Regions from separate parts of the Clostridium sp. BJN0001 genome, predicted to be linked through region 1. Evidence: riboswitches for the same ligand, from Rfam matches in the RefSeq annotation. Region 1 holds a riboswitch; each other region holds the start of a gene.
The links. A riboswitch is a leader RNA that binds a small molecule or an ion and turns the genes downstream of it on or off. The one in region 1 is predicted to bind S-adenosylmethionine.
Positions count from the first base shown of each region.

Region 2: it holds a riboswitch for S-adenosylmethionine, as region 1 does, so the genes downstream of both, metK (methionine adenosyltransferase) here and MTX53_RS07585 (vitamin B12 dependent-methionine synthase activation domain-containing protein) in region 1, are expected to answer to the same signal.
Region 3: it holds a riboswitch for S-adenosylmethionine, as region 1 does, so the genes downstream of both, MTX53_RS01775 (PLP-dependent aspartate aminotransferase family protein) here and MTX53_RS07585 (vitamin B12 dependent-methionine synthase activation domain-containing protein) in region 1, are expected to answer to the same signal.
Region 4: it holds a riboswitch for S-adenosylmethionine, as region 1 does, so the genes downstream of both, metE (5-methyltetrahydropteroyltriglutamate--homocysteine S-methyltransferase) here and MTX53_RS07585 (vitamin B12 dependent-methionine synthase activation domain-containing protein) in region 1, are expected to answer to the same signal.

Region 1 is NZ_CP094971.1:1,571,563-1,573,761, forward strand. Features, by position in the region: gene MTX53_RS07580 (homocysteine S-methyltransferase family protein) at 1-364, opposite strand, end outside; gene MTX53_RS07585 (vitamin B12 dependent-methionine synthase activation domain-containing protein) at 352-1,044, opposite strand; SAM riboswitch class I at 1,154-1,256, opposite strand; gene MTX53_RS07590 (MraY family glycosyltransferase) at 1,311-2,199, opposite strand, start outside.
Region 2 is NZ_CP094971.1:2,076,268-2,078,466, reverse strand. Features, by position in the region: gene MTX53_RS10145 (hypothetical protein) at 1-199, shown strand, start outside; tRNA gene MTX53_RS10140 (tRNA-Tyr) at 361-445, shown strand; tRNA gene MTX53_RS10135 (tRNA-Val) at 452-527, shown strand; tRNA gene MTX53_RS10130 (tRNA-Thr) at 549-623, shown strand; tRNA gene MTX53_RS10125 (tRNA-Tyr) at 637-721, shown strand; tRNA gene MTX53_RS10120 (tRNA-Val) at 728-803, shown strand; tRNA gene MTX53_RS10115 (tRNA-Thr) at 825-899, shown strand; tRNA gene MTX53_RS10110 (tRNA-Tyr) at 912-996, shown strand; SAM riboswitch class I at 1,106-1,208, shown strand; gene metK (methionine adenosyltransferase) at 1,306-2,199, shown strand, end outside.
Region 3 is NZ_CP094971.1:351,564-353,762, forward strand. Features, by position in the region: gene MTX53_RS01770 (aminotransferase class I/II-fold pyridoxal phosphate-dependent enzyme) at 1-236, opposite strand, end outside; gene MTX53_RS01775 (PLP-dependent aspartate aminotransferase family protein) at 254-1,390, opposite strand; SAM riboswitch class I at 1,523-1,630, opposite strand; gene MTX53_RS01780 (ATP-binding cassette domain-containing protein) at 1,841-2,199, shown strand, end outside.
Region 4 is NZ_CP094971.1:303,533-305,731, reverse strand. Features, by position in the region: gene metE (5-methyltetrahydropteroyltriglutamate--homocysteine S-methyltransferase) at 1-1,291, opposite strand, end outside; cobalamin riboswitch at 1,322-1,508, opposite strand; SAM riboswitch class I at 1,590-1,696, opposite strand; gene MTX53_RS01550 (Hsp20/alpha crystallin family protein) at 1,751-2,199, opposite strand, start outside.

The DNA.
Region 1 (2,199 bases):
CCCTATCAAAACTTAAAGTTCCCATAGGCTCTATAAGCTCTCCTATAGGTCCTATATCAAGTGCAACATAAACATCTTTATTTTTAGCTGCATCCTTTGCAATTTCTACAGCACTTTTTATTATCTCTTCAACATTTAAATTACCGAGTTTTAATTTTAATTCATTTGCCCCAAATGTATTAGTTGTAATTACCTGTGCTCCACTTTCTATGTATTCTCTATGAATGCTTTTTATAATTTCTGGATGTTCTAAATTTAATCTTTCGGGATTATCTCCAAGTTTTAATCCTCTTTTCTGAAGCATTGTTCCCATTGCTCCATCAAAAATTAGTATATTATTTTTTATGTAATCTATAAGCTGCATTTATTTTCCCCCTCTTTTCTAAAAGTGCATGTTTTATAGTTTTTGCAATTTTTGCATTTATTATCACTTATTAATTGTTTTTTATTAGTAAAGCCTATTATCGCTGTAACTGATTTTCTAGGTATAAGAATATTTTTTTCAGATACTGTAAGTCCTATTCTCTTTTGTGCATTTAAAACGGCAAGAAACATCCCCTGAACATCAAGAGTAAGATCTCCATACCCAGGACTATATCTAAATGTTATATCCAAATTTTCTTTTAGAGCTTCATTTTTTATCCTTTCTTCTAATATGTCACATATTTTTTCAACAGCTGTAGTTGCGCATGAATCTAATATAAGAGCACGTGTAAGTTCAGTTTTTTCATAAAGCTTAATTTTATTTTCTATTTCATAACCAATAGTTACTGCCATAAAAGCTGCTTTTTTTGAATTTTTAAGAAGTTTTTTTATATCATTTCCTTCTAATATTAGATTAGTATCTTTAACACGTATGTTATTATCTAAAAATTCTAAGTTTCCATATTGAATAACATACCTCGGTTTTACTAAATTCAATGTTTCCTTTATACATTCATCTATAAGTTTTTCTATATAACTAGTCATACTCTGATTTTTATATCCAAGATATCTTAAAACTTCTTTTTTATCTATTTCAGTTAGTCTTATGTCATTTTCCATAATCATCTGCCCCTTTTGTGTTTAAAACTTTCTTATATCAATATAAATAATTCTCAAAAATTTTATACAAAAAAAGTTTAAAGGTATTTTCCTTTAAACTTCTTTAAAATACCTATCTACCAGTAACACTGCAGGATTTAGCACCTTATACTTTATTAAATATCGGTTGCTGGGTTTCACAGGGCCAGTCCCTCCGCCTCTCTTGATAAGTTTCAATATTTTATTATATAGTATCATAGATTAAAATATAAATCCACCATTACATATTATGCTTTTATATATAAAAGAAGAATTGAAATAAGACTAAATAATATACTTATTGACATAATATAAAATACAATCTGATTTATAGTAAAACCTTTTTCCTGAAGTCTAAAGTGAATCTGACTTCTATCTGCTTTATATACAGGTTTACCTTCAGAAAAACGCTTAAGAATTACAAATATATTATCAAAAATAGGTACTGCAAGTGCAAATAATGGAATAAAAAGGCTCATAACTGTAGCCTGTTTAAATGCACCATCAAGTGCAGTAATACTTAATAAAAATCCTAAAAAATTAGCACCAGAATCCCCCATAAATACCTTTGCAGGATATTTATTATATAAAAGAAATCCTAATATAGATCCACTAAGTATCATAGAAACTATAGCCGAATTGTCAGCCTGATTTAAAATAAGTGCTGCAATAAAAAATGTAATTGCTGAAACAAGAGATAGTCCCCCTGCAAGTCCATCCATTCCATCGGACCAATTAATTACCGTAGTAACTCCAAAAATCCATGTTATAGTAAGAAAAAATTGAAGCATTATATTAAGAGAAATATATTCTCCATTAAACGGGTTTGTAAAACCTACAAAAGCAATTCCTGATTTAAAAATTATGATTGCTGCAAAGAGTTGAACTACAAGTCTCGGAAAAATTTTAAATTCTTTTCCTCTTGTCTTATAATAATCATCAATAAGTCCTATAAGAAGTATCAAAGTTGAAGAAATAAATATAGTAAATCTCATTTTTATATTTTCATCAACAATAATAAAGTAGGGAATGAAAAATCCTATGTATAATGCAATTCCTCCACATAAAGGCTTTGGATTTTTATGTTTTTTTCTTTTATTTGGTTTATCTGTGAAGCCTACCTTTTTAAAAATCTTT
Region 2 (2,199 bases), 500 kb from region 1:
TAAGACTGAAGTTAAATCTGTAATATCAAAATTATCATCTGATGAACTATTTAAAATAGAAGATAATAATAGTAAGCTCGATAGTCAATCATTTTTAGATAATGTTAATATAATAAAGAAGCGCCTTGGAAGCAAAGACTATCAAAAAATAGAAAAAGTTTTAAAAAAATATATCAATTTTGATAATATAAATATATAAAGTGAATAAAGCAATAAAACAAAGAAAAACTGAGAAAATAAGCGAAATGTAGAGGTAATTTTAAATAATGGCTATAATATTAAGTTGAAAAAAAATTGATTTGACTATATACTAGTCTTTGTCGGTTGCGAGTTTAGAAAACTTTCAAGTGAACAGTATATGGAGGAATTCCCGAGTGGCCAAAGGGGGCAGACTGTAAATCTGTTACTTCGTGTTTCGATGGTTCGAATCCATCTTCCTCCACCATTTTAAGGGCGCATAGCTCAGCTGGGAGAGCATCTGCCTTACAAGCAGGGGGTCACAGGTTCGAACCCTGTTGTGCCCACCACTTAAAATAAAATATACTTGTGCTGGCATGGCTCAACGGTAGAGCAGCTGACTTGTAATCAGCAGGTTGTAGGTTCGATTCCTATTGCCAGCTCCACAAAAACTATTATGGAGGAATTCCCGAGTGGCCAAAGGGGGCAGACTGTAAATCTGTTACTTCGTGTTTCGATGGTTCGAATCCATCTTCCTCCACCATTTTAAGGGCGCATAGCTCAGCTGGGAGAGCATCTGCCTTACAAGCAGGGGGTCACAGGTTCGAACCCTGTTGTGCCCACCACTTAAAATAAAATATACTTGTGCTGGCATGGCTCAACGGTAGAGCAGCTGACTTGTAATCAGCAGGTTGTAGGTTCGATTCCTATTGCCAGCTCCACAAAACTATTAAGGAGGAGTTCCCGAGTGGCCAAAGGGGGCAGACTGTAAATCTGTTACTTCGTGTTTCGATGGTTCGAATCCATCTTCCTCCACCACTTAGACTGTCTAATATTTAGACAGTCTTTTTATTATTATTGGAATATATGAACTATTGACGATGAACAATTCATATGATAGAATTACATTTGAAAAAATTAATATATGCTCTTATCAAGAGAGGTGGAGGGAAAGGGCCCTGTGAAACCCGGCAACCTGTAATATATAAGGTGCAAATTCCGTAGAATACTAATAATCTACAAGATAAGAAAGAAAATTAGAAAAAAATTCTCTTCTTATCAGAAGAGTTTTTTTATTTACTGAAATACTTAAAAATTGATATAGAGTATGAAATGGAGGAGAAATATATGAAAAAGTTGTTTACTTCTGAATCAGTTACAGAAGGACATCCAGACAAAATGTGCGATCAGATTTCTGATGCAATACTTGATGCTATTCTTTCGGAAGATAAAATGGCAAGAGTTGCATGCGAAACATGTACAACAACAGGAATGGTAATGGTAATGGGAGAAATATCTACAAACTGTTATGTTGATATTCCTAAGGTAGTTAGAGAAACAATAAGAGAAATAGGCTATGATAGAGCTAAGTATGGTTTTGATTGTGATACATGCTCTGTTCTTACATCAATTGACGAACAGTCATCAGATATAGCTCAGGGAGTAGATGGAGCTCTTGAATCAAGAAGCGGAGATAAAGACGAGCTAGACAAAATAGGTGCTGGAGATCAGGGAATGATGTTTGGTTTTGCTACAAACGAAACAGATGATTATATGCCACTTCCTATTTCACTTGCACATAAACTTTCAAGAAGACTTACTGAAGTTAGAAAAAATGAAACTTTACCTTATTTAAGACCAGATGGTAAAACACAAGTTACTATTGAATATGAAGATAATAAGCCTAAGAGAGTTGATACAATAGTTATTTCTACTCAGCATAGTGAAAAAGTATCATTAGAGCAGATAGAAAAAGATATGAAACAGTATGTAATAAACGAAGTAGTTTCATCTGATCTTTTAGATGAAAATACAAAGTATTTTATAAACCCAACAGGCAGATTCGTTGTAGGAGGACCTCAAGGAGATTCTGGATTAACAGGAAGAAAGATAATTGTTGATACATATGGCGGATATGGAAGACACGGTGGTGGAGCTTTCTCAGGAAAAGATCCAACAAAGGTTGATAGATCTGCAGCATATGCAGCAAGATGGGTTGCTAAAAACCTTGTAGCAGCAGGA
Region 3 (2,199 bases), 1.2 Mb from region 1:
CATATACCCGCAATTCCAGAAGAAAAGGCAAAGCCTCTTTTTCCTCCTTCAAGCTGTGCTATTAAATTTTCAAGAGCTTCTCTTGTAGGATTCCCTGAACGTGAATAATCATATTTGCCAAAATTATTTATATCAGATTGATGAAAAGTAGATGTCTGATATATAGGAGTGTTTACAGCTCCTGTTAATGGATCAATATCGCCATTATAGTGAATTAAATTTGTTGCAAAGTTCATTTTTAACACCTCATTTTCTATAAATTTATTGCATTTTTAAGATCATTAATTAAGTCATCTGAATCTTCAATACCTACTGATATTCTTAAAAGGAATTCATCAATTCCTAGACGTTTCTTTATATAATCTGGTACATCTGCATGTGTCTGTGTATATGGATATGTAATTAATGTTTCAACTCCCCCAAGACTTTCTGCAAAGCTTATTATTTTTACGTTATCAAGTATTTTTTTTACCATATATTTATCTTTTACTTTAAAAGAAATGGTAGAACCAAAACCGGATGATTGTTTAGCGTTAGTTTCATATCCATCGAAATCCTTAAGACCAGTGTAATAGACTTTACTTACATTAGGATCAGTTTGTAAAAAATCAGATATTTTAATAGCATTTTGCTGTGACTTTTTAAGACGTATAGATAAAGTCTTTATTCCTCTTAAAAGAAGCCATGAATCAAAAGGAGAAAGTATAGCTCCTGTTGTCATTTGAATATTTTTTAATTTCTTATATAAAAACTCCTTATTTGTAACAATAAGTCCTGAAAGGGAATCATTATGTCCAGATAGGTATTTTGTTCCACTATGGATAACAATATCAGCACCTAAATTTAATGGCTTTTGATAAAATGGAGTTAAAAAAGTATTATCAACTAATAATATCAAATTACTCTGAATTGAGATATCAGAAACAGCCTTTATATCAGTAACTTTTAAAAGAGGATTAGAAGGTGTTTCGATAAAAATAGCCTTAGTATTAGGTTTTATTGAATTTTTTATTTTCTTAGTATCTGTTGTATCTATAAAGGAGCAAGTAATTCCGTATTGTGAAAAAGTATCGTTAAAAAGCCTTACTGTTCCTCCATATAAGTCGTCTGATAAAATTATATGATCTCCTGAGTTAAATAAATGTATACAGCATGTAATAGCAGCAACACCAGAAGAAAAAGCAAGACCGTATTTACCATTTTCAAGCTTTGCAATTGTTTTTTCAGCTTCTTCTCTTGTTGGATTTGTGTCTCTTGAATAATCGTATCCTGTACTTTTATTTAATCCTAAATGTTTAAAAGTAGCAGTTTGATAGATTGGAAAACTTATTGCACCAGTTTTTGTATCACCATTTGATATTCCGTGTACAATTAAAGTTTCAAAATTCATAAAATCATCTCCTAAATTAAATTTTATTTAAACATAGTATTTCTCAAAATGAATCGATAAATAAAAAATTGATTTATGGAGGGAAATAAAAAAATCGCTTCCCTGAAAAGAAGCGAAATTAATTCTACAATTTTCTCATCTTTCAGGATAATCCTGCAGGATTTAGCACCATTAAAATAAATTGCATTTTATGGTTGCTGGGTTTCATAGGGCCAGTCCCTCCACCGCTCGTAATAAGAAATAAATATTTAATTATTAAATATCATTATACAGTTAATATTATTAATGTCAATAAAATAATTTATAAAGATATAAATTTTAAAGGAGAAATATTTGACAAAATCATAAATAGGAATTATAATTCAAAACATACAATTTATACATGAGTAATTTTATGGGAATTGTAAGAATAAGATTTATAATGATTAAATATCTGGGAGGGGTGCATAAATGATCAAGCTTGAAAAAGTAGAAAAAATATTTAAAAGAAAAGATGTTAAAGTAGAAGCGCTTAAAGGAATTACTTTTAATATTGATAAAGGTGATATATTTGGAGTAATAGGATTTAGTGGTGCTGGAAAAAGCACTTTATTAAGAACGATTAATTATTTAGAGAAGCCTACAAGCGGAAAAGTAATAGTTAATGGTAAAAATCTTGCTAAATTAAATAAAAAAGAACTTAGAGATTTAAGAAAACAGATTGGAATGGTATTCCAACATTTTAACCTTCTTAATTCTAAAACTGTATTTGATAATATTGCTATTGCTCTTATCTTAAATAAAACACCTAAGTTTCAAATAGAAAGTAA
Region 4 (2,199 bases), 1.3 Mb from region 1:
GTAAGTTAAATTCTTCTTTTTGAAAATCACGTCTTGTATCAAAACTTTCTTTTCTTCTAAAATCAGATGGTTTTAAATTCTTTATTTTTTCTCTGACTTCTTTTAAGAAGCATAACTTATTTTCTCTCTTTCTCTTTAAAATAAGACCATTTGCAACAAATTCACTGCTGTTTTCATAATCTTTATTGTCTTCTAAAATTTTAATTTCTTTAAGTTCATCAAGTTTTTCCTCAGCAAAAGCCATGCTCTCTTTGTACTCATCTGCAAGTTTTGTCTCATTTTTTACTGTATATGGTACATGTAAAAGTGAGCAGCTTGTACCTAAAATAATTCTGTCTCTATCTATATTTTTTTCAATTTCTTTTAATACTTCAATAGATTTTTTATAATCATTAACCCATATATTTTTTCCATTAATTATTCCAGCAATAAGCTTTTTATTCTTTGGAAAACCATACTTTCTGATTAAGTTTAAAGTTTCTTTTCCTTCAACAAAATCAAGAGCTATTATATCAAATTGTAATTCAGAAATGTTTTTATATATGTCCCTTATATCTCCAAAATAAGTTTGAAGTATAGACTCAAATTTATATTTCTTTTTAAATATCTTAGAGTATACAGATTTAAAAAGTTTAAATTCATCATCTGTAATATCTTTTACAAGTTCAGGTTCTTCTATCTGAACGTATGATGCACCTTTTTCATCTAACTTATCAAATATGTTAGAATATACATCTGCAAGACTATCTAAAAGATCTTCAAAACTTCTTTTTGTATTAATCTTAGATAATTTTAAAAACGTAAATGGTCCAATTATCACAGGTTTTGCATTTATGTCTAATTTTTTTGCCTCATCATAAAGGTCAAATATTTTTGTATCATTAAGCTTAAACTCTGTATAATCATCTATCTCTGGTACAATATAGTGATAATTTGTATTAAACCATTTTTTCATAGCAAGTGCTGTTACATCATTTCCATCTTTCTGATATCCTCTTGCCATAGCAAAATATGTATCAAGATTATCAAGATTTAAATCTTTGTATCTTTTCGGTATGACATTAAGCATATAAGCTGTATCAAGAATATTATCATAATAAGAAAAATCATTGACAGGTATTATATCTATACCTTTGTTTTTCTGTATCATAAAATACTCTTTCCTTAAATTTTGTGATGTTTTTAAAAATTCTTCCTTTGTTATCTGCTCCTTAAAATACTTTTCAGTAGCAAATTTTAGTTCCCTTTTTCTGCCTATCCTTGGATAGCCTGAAATAGTTGTTTTTAACATATTTTTTCCTCCTTATCCCTCATCCCCAAGGGCTTAAATTAAATATAAGGCAGGTCTCCTGACTTATTATCAGCCTACTCTTTCTCCTTCCCGCTTTTATAGTAAGCAGTGGATATAGAAATTTCGTCCAAAATACAGTAGTGGGTGCTGCTCAGGATTCTAACCTGATTCCCTATTATCTTTTATTTCTAAAAGCACCTTATATCCGCTTTATTAAAATTTAAAGCTTTTTATATATTAAAAATGCACCAGAAAATAAATTCCGGTGCATTATTAACAACACATTCTAAGAAAATACTTCTTATCTCTGAGTAAAACACTCCAGGAATTAGCACCATATAATAATAATCTATTATTGGTTGCTGGGCTTCAACGGGCCAGTCCCTCCACCTCTCTTGATAAGTTTTTAATTTTCTATATTATATACTTACATTAACTTAATTGTCAATATAATATTTTTTACCTAATAAATATCTTTGTGCTGTCATCAACCTTCTGCTCAGTCTTTGGAAGAATTATTTGAAGTTCTCCATTTTGGAATTTTGCACAAATTTTTTCTTTGTCTACATTGTCAAAATAGAATTGTCTGCTAAATTCTCCATAGCTTCTTTCTTTTCTTATATAATTGTCCTTTGATTCATCATGGACTTCTTCTCTTTTTGCTCTTATTACTAAATTATTATCCTTGTAATCTAGTGCTATATCCTCTTTTTTTACTCCAGGAAGTTCTGCTGAAACTAGATATTCTTTATCAGTTTCTCTTACATCTGCATTAAATTTTTTCATTCCTTCATCTGAAATATTCATTGGTGAGAAAAAGTCATCATTAAAAAAGTCAGTAAAGAAATCATTAAATGCAACGCCTTTCTCTTCATTTTTGTTAGTTCTAAATGGTATTAATCCAAACA